DNA from 4 places in the Mesobacillus sp. MER 48 genome. Region 4 is predicted to be linked to each of the others. Evidence: predicted binding sites of a transcription regulator. Region 4 holds the regulator's gene; each other region holds the start of a gene.
The links. Region 4 encodes Rex, which represses fermentation and respiration genes when NADH is low (regulators of the CRP and FNR family bind a similar motif). Its sites were predicted from a motif close to TTGTGAAATATTTCACAA; they were not measured.

Region 1 (3,143 bases), on a different contig from region 4:
TTATAAACCAAATAACTTCATACCAGATATAAAGAGGCCTTTAAAGCAGAAAAAGACCTTTTAAGGTCTTTTTACTGGAATTCCGAAGGTCCTGAAAATAATGAACCCATCATCTTGCTTCTGATTCCGGGCAGTCCCATGATCGAACCCACTGCCACACGGCGCAGGAACCTGTTTCCCAGAAGCATATTCATGACCCGGTATCTATTACCGAATACAAGGTATCCCGCCAGGCCAAGCATAAAAATCGAAACCACTTTTCTTGCCATATATATCCCTCCCTTTTTATTTTAGGAATAAAAGCACATTTTTATCCTTTCATACCAAAAAAAGATGGGTTAGAAAATGTTCCATATATAATAGAAGAAAGCGGTTTCAATTTTTAAAAAAGTTACAAGGGCTGCTTTACGGACAGCCCATTTTTTTACGCCTTCAGGACAGGATCCATGACCTTTCTTAAAACCTCTACAGAATGGTCAAATTTTTGCTGTTCTTCTTTTTCCAGCGGCAATTCAACGATCTCCCTGATTCCATTACGATTGACGATCGCTGGTACACCAATGTAGATATCATCGTGTCCGTACTCGCCATCCAGATGGGCGGATACAGTCAGGATGGAGTTCTCATCCTGCAGGATGGCCTTTGTCAATCGAACAAGACCCATGGCGATTCCATAATAGGTTGCGCCTTTACGCTGGATGATGTGATAGGCGGCATCCCGTACATTCGTGAAGATTTCCTCCAGGTCATCATGCCTGTAATCTTCCTGATCTTTAATCATCTTGGCAATCGGCTTCCCGCCAATATCCGCATGGCTCCATACTGGCAGTTCGGTATCCCCATGTTCCCCTATGATATAAGCATGGACATTACGTGAATCCACCTTGAAGTAGTCCCCAAGCAAGAATCTGAATCTGGCTGTATCAAGGATGGTCCCTGAGCCAATGACTCGTTCCTTTGGAAGTCCCGAGTATTTCCAGACAGCATAGGTAAGGATATCAACCGGATTGGTCGCGACAAGAAAAATACCGTCAAAACCGCTGGCCATAATTTCATCTACTATGCTTTTAAAAATCCTCGTGTTTTTCTCCACAAGATCCAGTCTTGTTTCGCCAGGCTTTTGGTTTGCGCCTGCACAGAGTACCACCAGGTCTGCATCCTTGCAGTCAGAATAGGAACCGAACCATATTTTCGTCTGTGAAGGAGCGAACGCCATCCCGTGATTTAAGTCCATTGCGTCCCCTTCAGATTTTTCTTTATTCAGATCGACAAGAACTAATTCCTCTGTTACACCCTGGTTGACCATCGCAAATGCATAACTCGATCCAACGAAGCCGGTACCAACCAGAACAACACGGTTTACACGATTTTTCATATCGCATCTCCCCCTAAGATTATAATTGATGACTTAATTGTACTTTTTTTCACAATGATTATGTATTGCTGTTATACAGAGTAAACGTTATCATTATAAACACTTTGTTACAATTCAATCCAGTTTATTTATGGAAGAAAAATCAAAGCTTTTCAGCTGTGTGTTAGAGGATGCTATATAATAACATTCCCCCCAAGGCCGCTGTAAAACATGAGAGAAAATTGACTGCATCATTATTCATCATGACCAGCCCGGAAACATGACGGGTTGGTTCCGAGCAATGTTGTATTTTCTCTGTGAGCAAATTGCATTTGACGCATGTGAATCCCGCCTGGACATAAGCCCCGAGCAGGGTATCGATCATCGTTCCCGTCACACCCAACAGAAAAACCGCCACTGTCCACCCTGCGCCCATCGCAAACAGGTAATCAGCAGTCAGGGCAATCAACAAGGCACCTCCCGCAGCTGCAGCTGTTCCAACAGTTGAAATCGCACCTGAAGTTCCTCTTGGCACCCTTTTAAAAGATTTGATCGATAATGGCTGTACTTTGCTCAATACGCCTAATTCCGAAGCCCATGTATCACCATTAGCACTGGCAAGGGAGCTCGCCAGAACAATGAACCACACAGGATCGGGGGATATGAAATTAGCCAGACCAGCAAATGCTGCAGTTCCCCCATTCGCTGCTACCTGCGCCCAATCCCTTGCCGAGCCCTTTTCATGTAATTCACCCAATTGTTCCTTGCGCTGGCTTTTATATTTGGACAGCAGGCTGGAGGTGAGGAAGAAAACCCCCAATAACATCATTCCCTTAATTCCAAATCCCGCCCATATCAATATACCCGTCAAAAAAGCCGCGAAAGCCCCAGATGGTTTAAGAAGCTGAAAATAGGCAGACATGCCAGCAACTCCTGCGATAAACCCTATGATCAAAATCTGATCAATTCCCAATATGGATTACCCCTTCGCTGTGAATGATTTTCTGTACGGGTATGTCATGGCTTTCAACGGGGACTTCATCAACCAGTTGATCTTTAAAAGCCAGGGAGACTGTCATTCCCTGGAAGTCTGCCAGGAAACGGTCATAGTAACCTCCTCCAAAACCAAGTCTATAACCGTTATGCGAAAACGCAAGTCCAGGAACCACAACCAAATCGATTTCTCCCCGGCCCACTGAAACGGTCTCGGAGACAATTGGCTCCAACAGCCCATAAAAAACGGTTTCGAGCTGTGAGAATCGCTTCAGTTCCCTGAAATCAAGGCCCCTCGTTTTAGGTTCACATTTAGGGACAACGATTCTTTTGCCCTGCTCCCAGCCCTTCCTGATGAGCTGAAAAGTATCAACTTCAGGAGCCTTCGACACAGTGAGAGCTACTGTTGTCGCTGAAATCCACTCATCAGAACGAAACAGCTGCTGTGCGATTTGATAGGACTGATCTTCATATTCTGGCAGGTTAAGTTTTGACAGTTTTTCCTTTGTCGACTGTCTGAGATTTTTTTTGGTATCCATGCTTCTTTCCCCCAACCCTTTGCTATTTTGTTTGTACCTGACATCTATGTATTAACAATACCATTCACACCATGTGGGAAAAAGGGTTTTGGATAGGCTCATGTGCAAATTGACTGCCTTTTTAGATAGTTCAGTTCAGAAGTCTTTCGGTATTTGCCTTGAAACCCTAAAATGCGATGGTGCATGGAAGACCAACACTCTATGGAAATTTGGCAAACAAAAAAGCAGCTGGGAAAAATCCCGCTGCTTATTTTGTT
Region 2 (3,143 bases), on a different contig from region 4:
ATAATATATTTTGCATTGCTGATGTCCGCACTGGTAGCAGTCACTCCGACTGTATGAAGAAAACCCGCATCTCTTGAATTTGAACAAACGACATGATGTGTATAATAATTGGCCGAGCCCAGCGCATTAATAAATCGTGGAGAATAGAACTTTCCTGTAGCTCTTGGGTCTTCTGTGAGCGCCACCGCCTCGGGACCATGCTCTTTGATGATCTTATTTAATTTTTCAGCAATTTCTTTATAAGCCTGCTCCCAGGTAATGGGCTCGAAGTTATTCTTTCCATCCCGTTTCAGCGGCTGGGTCAGCCTGTCTTGAGAATAAACAACCGTCGCATACCCATGTCCTCTGGCGCAAAGCTTTCCTTTGGAATATGGATGGTCTGGATGCCCGGTAAGCTTCCATAAACGCCCATTCTTGATGTGGCCAACCATTCCGCATTTGCTGGAGCATGCATTGCATGTACTGGGAATTTCTTTAATTTCCGCGTTAGCACTAGCTTTTACATATTCTTTAGACCATTCATTAAAGCCAACAGTCCCCGCAGATGCCAGGGCAGCTGTCGCGGCAGAAGCTTTTATGAATCGCCGCCTTGATAGTTTTGTTTCTAGCATTATACTAGCCCTCCTTTTTCTCTTGACCCTTTTCCGCCTTCAGTCAGGCAGGCTGCTTCACAAACCTTGAACAGATCAAACCCAGCCTTCCCTCTTTGCAATCGTCTCATTGCTCGCACCGAAAGCATCACCACCTTATGTTGCAGACCTTTTTAATTATCCATTTTCTGCTGCGCTTCAATAACTTTTATTAAAAAACGAGTAATCCCTTCATAGAAAGAATGGATCGATTTTTCTTTAAGTTTTATTTCAAATTCACTCAGCCAGTCCAGGTGATCCTCAATGAACTCTCTGCTGAATTTTTCAGGAGCATGTTCGATGAAGTATGCTGCCAGCTCAAGCAGAATGGATATATGATCGGGAATGCCTTTGTACTGCATTGGAATTTCCATTTTCAGTTCATTTAAGAGGAAGGTAATGTGCAGGGCCGGATCACCTTGCAGGTAGCCTTTTTCCCGAGCAAATGGAAGAGTACAAGTTTCATCCTGGGTCCACGGTTTATATAGCGACTCTATCGGAAGGACGGCTTTCTCTTCTGCTGACCCGATCGCCTTTTTATGTATTTTGCATAATTGTTCAAAGTCATCAGGCAAGATCCCGTCTAATGAAGATTCAAAACCATATAAATCCCTGGCCAGTAACTCTAGCCTTTTCAGTAAATGGTTTTGCTCCATCTCTTTCCAGGTCTCCAAAACAGGCGGCTTATATAAGTCTGCAATAATGTTAAAAACCACCGCAGTTCCGGCTCTCTTTTCGATTGACTCAATCATCTGGTTACACCACCTTTCGATTACATCTTCACTATATTTCAAGCAAGTTTGTGAAACAACAAACATTCTGTGGAGAATAGCCTTTTAGTATGTGAAGGATTTCACCTAATAAGACTGGAAGATTTTCATTGACCTTCCCGCCATACACTGTGCTAAGTCCGCTCTAACCTGCTTTTTTTCTATATTTGTGCTAGAGGTTTTGTGAACATTCCTTAACATCTATATGAATTTCTGGCGAACACGACTTTTTTAAAAGACTTTAATCGTAGAATGGTAGTGTAGTAAAAATGAATGTTGAGGTGACCTTCAATGTCGCTGATTGGCAATTGGATTGAAAGCTTGAGTTATGAATTGGAGATTTCCTCCTCCTGTACAAGAAAAATCAGTCACATGAGTTCCTGTACAGCCTGCATAGACGAATGCCCCACAGAAGCCATACGTGTGGAAAATGGCGAAATAAATATTAGCAAACAATCATGCACGACTTGTGGTGTCTGTATCACGATTTGCCCGGTACAGGCGATTAAAGGACAGTCACCACCAAGGAGAATCATCCAAAATCATATTTTATTGGAGGATGGTTCTGCTTTACCTACTGTCACTGAACTTCTTTATTATCATAAGAAAGGAATACGACGCGTCCATGATCCATTGATGTGCGAGGAGCTAAAGGAGAAAGTCAAGCGGACAAATGAACTGCTCGCGAAAATGGAATTTGAGCCACTATCCCTCGTAAATAAAGTTGAATTAGATATAGGAGATCAGCTCCTGATATCAAGACGTGCCTTTTTTGCCAAGCTTACTTCAGACAGCAAAAAGACCGTTCTTTCTTCTATGACTCCAATCAAATGGCGGTTCAATGAAAGCAGCTTCAAAACCTCGAACCTTTTTAAAGGTTGGTCATTTTATGAGGTAAAGTTGAATCAAGAGGATTGTACATTATGCGAGGCATGTTTTGCGATTTGTCCCTCTGATGTATTCCGCCTTGTTGATGATTCATTGAAACTTACGGATCATAACTGCAGCGGCTGCCGTCTTTGCAGTGACATATGCAGAGAAAAATCAGTGCAAATCTTCCCTAAAGTCCATAAAAGTGATGAAGAGAGATTCCCGGTCATCAAAACTAACTGCCAAAAATGCCATACTCCCTTCCATTCCTGGAGAGCAGCAGAATTATGTCCAATTTGCAGCTCTGTTGAAAAACCGAATTTCTTCTTATAAATACATGAACGAAAACAGGCAGCAGCGACCCCGGGTTACCTTACAGGGTAGCTGCTGCCTGTTTATTGCGTAAAAAAAAACTAGGAAGTAGAAGCTTCCTAGTTCGATGTTATTCTTCCTCACCAAGCAGGAAGTCTGGGTTCAAGTCTTCAAATTCATCGTCATCGACTCCGTGACCCCACTCGTCCTCGTCACAGTCACATCCGCCTGGGTGAGTGACGACACAAACCTTGGTTTCACCGATGACTTCGACCAGGAATTCCCTTTCGACGTGAACGATGATTTTGTTGCCATTTGGCGAAATGACCGCTTCGATGCAGTTAGGCTGCTGAAGGACTTCAACGAGCACATCATGGTCATCCATGCAATCTGGATCACGGTACTTAAGCTTGATGACATCGCAGTAAGTTACTTTCTCCGTGACTACTTCTGTTTTTGTATTATCATCAAAGGAGTACCAGATGTTGGCTTCGTAGGACCCGTTTACCTCAACCACTTTCCCTACTTTCTTTGCCTTGTACTTATGGTTTATGACCCAAGC
Region 3 (3,143 bases), on a different contig from region 4:
TCATTTAAGCATCAAGGTATTCAAGGTGCTTGGCGAGAAAATCGTTGACCTCCAGGAAAGACTTGAAGCCCAAATCCTTAATAACACCTACGAACAAATCATTAAGCTTTTGATCAGGATGGGTGAGCTTCACGGAGACAAGCAGGAAAATGGCACTGTTTTGTTAAAGACGGATTTCACGAACAAGGACCTGGCCAATATGATTGGCACCACCAGGGAAACGGTCAGCAGGACGCTGACCAAAATGAAAAAAGACAATCTAATTTCCACTGATTCAGCCGGGAATATGATCTTGGATCCTGATGTATTGCTGGACGAGCTAGTCTAATAAGTTCACCTGCATGAAAACGCCCGAGGCAGTTAGCCCCGGGCGTTAAATCTGTTATTCTGTCTTGCTTAGACCCATCATTGTTTCCAAGTCTTCCTGGGCAGATGTGATCAGCTTCAGGTTGAATGTTTCCTGCAGGACCTCCATCACGCCATTGGAAATGAATTCAGGGGGCTTTGGCCCGATGCGGATGTCCTGGATTCCAAGGCTGAAAAGTCCAAGCAGGATTGCGACCGCTTTTTGCTCGAACCAGGAAAGGACAATACTCACCGGTAATTCGTTTACATCACATTCAAAAGCATCCGCAAGTGCCTTGGCAATTTTAACTGTAGATACGGAGTTATTGCACTGTCCAAGATCCAGATATCGAGGGATGTTCGTTCCAGGCACTACCCCATAATCGACATCATTGAAACGGAACTTGCCGCAAGAAGTTGTCAGGATGACCGCTTCTGGAGGAAGGGATGTTGCAAGCTCGCGGTAGTATTCTCCGCCTTTTCCCGGTGCATCACAACCGGCAATCACGAAGAAACGCTTGATTTTTCCTGATTTGACTGCTTCTATGACTTCAGGAGCCAGACCAATCACTGTTTCGTGATGGAAGCCAGTCACCAATGTTTCTTCCGATTCCATGTTAGCCTCTGGAAGCTCCAATGCTCTTTCGATCAGTATGGAGAAATCTTCATTTTCAATTTTCCTTACATTTTCAAGACCGGCAACTTCGTATGTAAACATACGATCTGCATAGGAACCCTTGATTGGCATCACGCAATTAGTCGTTGCCAGGATTGCCCCAGGGAATTTTTCAAACAGACGGCGCTGGTCGAACCAAGCCTTCCCGATATTACCCTTAAGATGAGGATATTTTTTCAAGGCTGGATAACCGTGAGCAGGGAGCATCTCAGAGTGCGTGTAAATATTGATACCTTTGCCTTCTGTTTGCTTCAGCAATTCTTCAAGCGCGAATAGATTGTGCCCCGTAACAACGATCGCTTTGCCTTCTATCTTGTTCTGGCTTACCTTTACAGGCTGAGGGATGCCAAGGCGGCTAGTGTGCGCCTCATCAAGCATTTCCATCACGCGTACAGCTGATTGGCCCACCTTCATCGCCATATCAATATGTTCCTGGACATTAAAGTTTGAATTAGTCAACGTCATATATAATGCTTCGTGGGTCGTTGCATCTACGAACGGATCCGTGAATCCAAGCTGATTCGCATGGGTTCTATAGGCTGCAATGCCTTTCAGTGCAAAAATGATCGTATCCTGAAGACTTGCGATTGTTTCATCTTTTCCGCATACACCAACAACTTTACATCCTCCTGTTGGCGTTTGTTCACATTGGTAACAAAACATATGTGTATTCCCCTTTTCTGCTTTATTTACTGTTTCAGCATACAGAGGTTGAAAAATCGGTTATGTGACCTAAATCACACTAAATGCATTTTTCACAAAGTGTTCAAAAAAGTACGGCGAACTGTTGAAAGTGCATTTATTTGAAAGATACCCTCTTCTTGAACAGGGACATTCCATGCTACATAGACTATTATAAGTATTTTTGCAGAGGAGGATGTGAGAAGATGGCAACCAACCATCCTGATCGCCCAAAAAAACATGAAACTCTCGAACAGTGGTTCAAATCAATGAACCAGTTGATGCAGGAGAAGCCTGTCAAAGGTTTCCTGCAAAGCATTGATGATTTTTTCAGGCAACCCTTAGCCCAGACATCCCTCGGTGTACGAGTAAATGAAACAGTGAGCGAATATGTTGTGACCGCAGAATTGCCAGGGATCAAAAAAGAGGATATCTCGATTGATGTCATCAACAACTCGCTGACGATCCTTGTAAATAAAACCGAAATGACTTCAGAAATCAACGATATCGCAAAAACAGAAATGCATATGGCCTCCTCCAGGCAGTTTAGCCGGACAATTCCATTTGCTCATCCTATAAATGATAAAAAGACACGTGCTTCCTATCGCAATGGATTGCTTGAAATTAAAATCGCTAAAAAACAGGGAAAGAAAATTGATATTTTTATTGATGAATAGTTGTTTAACGAAAACAAGCAGGCATAAGTGCCTGCTTGTTTTTTAGACTTTGAACATTCCGCCGAGTCCCTTGACAAGTGATGAAACCTGGGTCACTGCATTCATCATCTGGCCAGCTGTATCGACCATCTTATTGATATCCAGGTTTCCATCCTGGCTTTTAAACGAATTCATGATCGACTGCATGCCTGATGGCTGCTTTGGCATAAAAGCATTTTGGGGATATGGGTTATAATTCTGATAATCAGCCTGCGGGTTATAGTAACCATAAATAGGGTCATCTTCAGGTTCTAGCGGATTTTGAAAAAGCATTTTCGGGTAGTTATTTTTGCTCTCGGCAATTGGGTATGGCTGATTCCACTGAGGGTTCCCCTGGATATAAGGATTCACAGGGTAACCTTGCGGAGAATATTGGTTTTGCCAGTTCCCCGGCATGGCATTCCAATATGGTGTGTTATATGGTTGAGGGAGCGGTTGCTGCCGGTTCAAATTGTGATTGTTCCCATTATATAGGTAAGGGTCTTGACTGTATTGATTCACCCACCACTGGGGCTGGTAGGCATTCGTCTTATTTCTGCGGCCAAACATGGCGAACATCCTCCTCCAATAATTCATTACGATAGTATATGATCAAACCGCCCAATGGGTGAAAGTGTTGGAAAAGGCTTCCGGTTTTGTCTAAGAATGAAATATGTTGTCGGAAGTTTCAATTTTTGAAAAATAAATGACTCTTCCTTTTTCATGATAGTATGGACTCAAATGAT
Region 4 (3,143 bases):
TGTTTTCTGTCCTCCGCTTAAAGTGGAGATTTTTGTGGAATAATCAAAAGACTGGAAGTTCAGGCCGTGCAGGACCGAGCGGATGTCAGCTTCGTACTGATAGCCGCCTTTTTCTTTGAACTGGACCTGCAAAACGTCATAATCCTTCAATACTCTTTCATACTCGGACTCGTTCGACAGAATGTTAGGATCAGACATTTTTTCCTCAAGCCGGCGCAGGTCTTTTTCCATGCTGTGCAGATGATCAAAAACGGCCAGCATTTCATCCCAAATACTTTTCTCGGATTCCAGCCCGGTATTCTGGGCAAGATAGCCGATTGATGTTCCTTTCGGGCGGATGATCTCGCCGCCGTCATGGGATTCATAGCCGGCAATGATTTTCAGGAGGGTTGATTTCCCAGCCCCGTTCCGGCCGACAAGAGCAACACGATCATTGGTCTGTATTTCAAACTTGATATTCGATAAAATAAGATCAGCCGCAAAATATTTTGATAGCTGATTGACTTGTAATAGAATCATTATTTTTCACCTCTAATGCCTTAGGGATAGTGTAACCCAATCCTATTGGCTCGGCAATATGTGCGGCCTGCTACAGGCGGTAAGGCAGAAAAATTTCATCTTCTATATGTGAAGATAGAAACAAAGTTCACACACAAGTTTGTGAAAATAGTGTATTATTTGGTTGAAAGGAGCTTGAAGATGGCAGAATTTACGCATTTTAATGAAGAGGGAAGAGCGAAGATGGTCGATGTCAGTGAAAAACCTGAGACGGTCCGTACGGCAGTCGCCCATTCAAGCATTACCGTTAATGAAGATATATATGTAAGGATTACTGAAAATAAGATGAAAAAAGGTGATGTCCTGGCAGTCGCGCAGGTTGCTGGCATCATGGCAGCCAAGAAGACGTCCGAAATCATTCCGATGTGCCATCCGATTCCATTAACAGGAATTGACCTTTCGTTTGAATGGGAGCAAAATGGAAATGATTATATTTTAAATATCGCTGCAGCAGTTAAAACAAAAGGGAATACAGGGGTAGAAATGGAAGCGTTAACAGCAGCATCAGCATGCGCGCTGACTGTTTATGATATGTGCAAGGCCGTTGACAAAGGCATGGTGATCGGCAAAACCTATCTTGTGGAGAAAACTGGCGGGAAAAACGGCGATTTTAAGAGAGATGAGAAGTTAAAATAGAATACGAACAGGTGGAGGATGGAGAATGACGAATGATGCTATGAAGATTCCGCAGGCAACTGCAAAACGCTTGCCGCTGTATTACCGATTTTTATTGAACTTGCATTCTTCAGGCAAGCAGAGGGTATCGTCCGCGGAACTGAGTGAAGCGGTAAAAGTGGATTCGGCTACGATCAGAAGGGACTTTTCCTATTTCGGGGCTTTGGGTAAAAAGGGTTACGGCTACAATGTGAATTACCTGCTGACTTTTTTCCGAAAGACGCTCGACCAGGATGAACTCACGAAGGTTGCGCTGATCGGTGTTGGTAATTTAGGAACGGCGTTTTTGAATTATAATTTTTCCAAAAACAATAATACAAAAATTCAAATTGCCTTCGATGTCGACCTGGATAAGGTTGGGACGCAGATTGGCGATGTACCTGTCTATCACATGGATGACCTCGATAAAGTTGTTGTCGAGGAAGGCATCCAGGTGGCGATCCTGACCGTGCCGTCAGCGGTAGCACAGCCGATTACGGACAGACTGGTACAGGCGAATGTGAAGGGGATCCTGAATTTTACGCCCGCGAGGCTGAATGTACCGTCTTCAATCAGGATCCATCATATTGATCTGGCAGTAGAATTGCAATCATTGATTTATTTCTTGAAGCATTATCCGACAGACAGTGATTCTGAAGAATAAAAAATGGCTCCTTCGATGAAGGAGCTATTTTTTATCCATTTGTTTCAGTTTGAAATGGAACAGGATCATTCTGATGCCGGAACCGAAATCGAACGTTGCGAGCAGGACGAGCAAATAACTGAAAAATCCCCAGCCTGTATCGTTGACATTTTGGATGGCGAAATAGGTGAATAAGCTGCCTAACAAGATGTAGACAATGCCTGAAAACATAGGCGATTGCTTCATGACTTAAAATCCCCCAATAAAGCTTTGTATTTTCTCTGCTTCTTTTATCATTCTCTCAATGTCTTCCCTGAATACGGATTGAAGCAGTACAACCATTGTATTCATTGTAACATGGGCGATGATCGGCACGATGATCCGCTTTGTTTTTACATAAAGGAAGGCAAACGTAAAGCCCATCGCAGAGTATAGGATCACATGCTCCGGCTCCATATGGGCCAGTGCGAATATGACGGAACTGATCAAGGCTGCTAAGAAAAAGTTCATTTTCCTGTGCAGACTGCCAAAAATAATCTTCCTGAAGACGATTTCCTCCAAAATCGGACCGATGATCGAGCTGACGAGAATCACAACCGGAAACCTTTCAATCAGTTTGATGATTTCCTGAGTATTCTCCGAGCCCATCTCAATTCCAAGCATGCTTTCGATGCTGCCTGCAATCGACTGCGCGAACAAGGCCAGGAATACCCCGGCGAAAGCCCAGGCAGCCGAACTTGCCGGCGAAGATACTTCACGCAAATCAGCATTTATGGTTCTTTCCTTCCTTAAAATCAGCAGGATGATCAGAAGAGTCAGTGAAAAGCTGATCACAAGCCAGTATGGAATCGCAAGGGTTTGCATTTCATCAAGGCTTTTTCCCATCGCAGCACCGATGAAAGCAATGATTGGGACACCGACCAGGCTTGAAAGCTGCATAACAATATAGGCAATAATGACGTACCAGTATTCTTTTTTCAATCGAAAAAACTCCTTAATAATGCAGAAATGTATGTTCTGAAATTTTACGTAATAATATGCTGGCCTGTAAAATAAAATACGGGGATAGCTTTGCTTATCTATACACTCTCTATATTCTACTAGTAAATGATTTGAAAGTTCAAATTGTAGGGTCAGGATGAAAAAGTTGGTTGTTCGAACTTAGTATTCCCTGACTACCAGATACTTGTTAAGGTGAATTAAAAATGATTGGAGGTCCAAATGATTTATTTGGAAACATCCCGACTGATTTTGCGCGACTGGTTAAGCGCAGATTTAGAGCACTTTT

Region 1: the regulator Rex is predicted to act here: its motif matches at 1,413-1,430, upstream of M3593_RS04480 (L-lactate dehydrogenase).
Region 2: the regulator Rex is predicted to act here: its motif matches at 1,471-1,488, upstream of M3593_RS09125 (TorD/DmsD family molecular chaperone).
Region 3: the regulator Rex is predicted to act here: its motif matches at 1,747-1,764, upstream of hcp (hydroxylamine reductase).

The regions. Positions count from the first base shown of each region.
Region 1 is NZ_JAMAUR010000001.1:868,225-871,367, forward strand. Features, by position in the region: gene M3593_RS04475 (hypothetical protein) at 72-269, opposite strand; gene M3593_RS04480 (L-lactate dehydrogenase) at 425-1,375, opposite strand; gene M3593_RS04485 (DUF92 domain-containing protein) at 1,539-2,327, opposite strand; gene M3593_RS04490 (5-formyltetrahydrofolate cyclo-ligase) at 2,317-2,886, opposite strand; gene rpmG (50S ribosomal protein L33) at 3,134-3,143, opposite strand, start outside.
Region 2 is NZ_JAMAUR010000002.1:585,169-588,311, reverse strand. Features, by position in the region: gene M3593_RS09130 (molybdopterin-containing oxidoreductase family protein) at 1-611, opposite strand, end outside; gene M3593_RS09125 (TorD/DmsD family molecular chaperone) at 764-1,381, opposite strand; gene M3593_RS09120 (4Fe-4S dicluster domain-containing protein) at 1,691-2,602, shown strand; gene M3593_RS09115 (outer spore coat protein CotE) at 2,712-3,143, opposite strand, start outside.
Region 3 is NZ_JAMAUR010000001.1:635,253-638,395, forward strand. Features, by position in the region: gene M3593_RS03210 (Crp/Fnr family transcriptional regulator) at 1-328, shown strand, start outside; gene hcp (hydroxylamine reductase) at 383-1,684, opposite strand; gene M3593_RS03220 (Hsp20/alpha crystallin family protein) at 1,909-2,379, shown strand; gene M3593_RS03225 (YppG family protein) at 2,422-2,967, opposite strand.
Region 4 is NZ_JAMAUR010000012.1:55,939-59,081, reverse strand. Features, by position in the region: gene M3593_RS22415 (ABC-F family ATP-binding cassette domain-containing protein) at 1-519, opposite strand, end outside; gene moaC (cyclic pyranopterin monophosphate synthase MoaC) at 700-1,194, shown strand; gene M3593_RS22405 (redox-sensing transcriptional repressor Rex) at 1,220-1,876, shown strand; gene M3593_RS22400 (YdiK family protein) at 1,901-2,101, opposite strand; gene M3593_RS22395 (CPBP family intramembrane glutamic endopeptidase) at 2,105-2,836, opposite strand; gene M3593_RS22390 (GNAT family N-acetyltransferase) at 3,077-3,143, shown strand, end outside.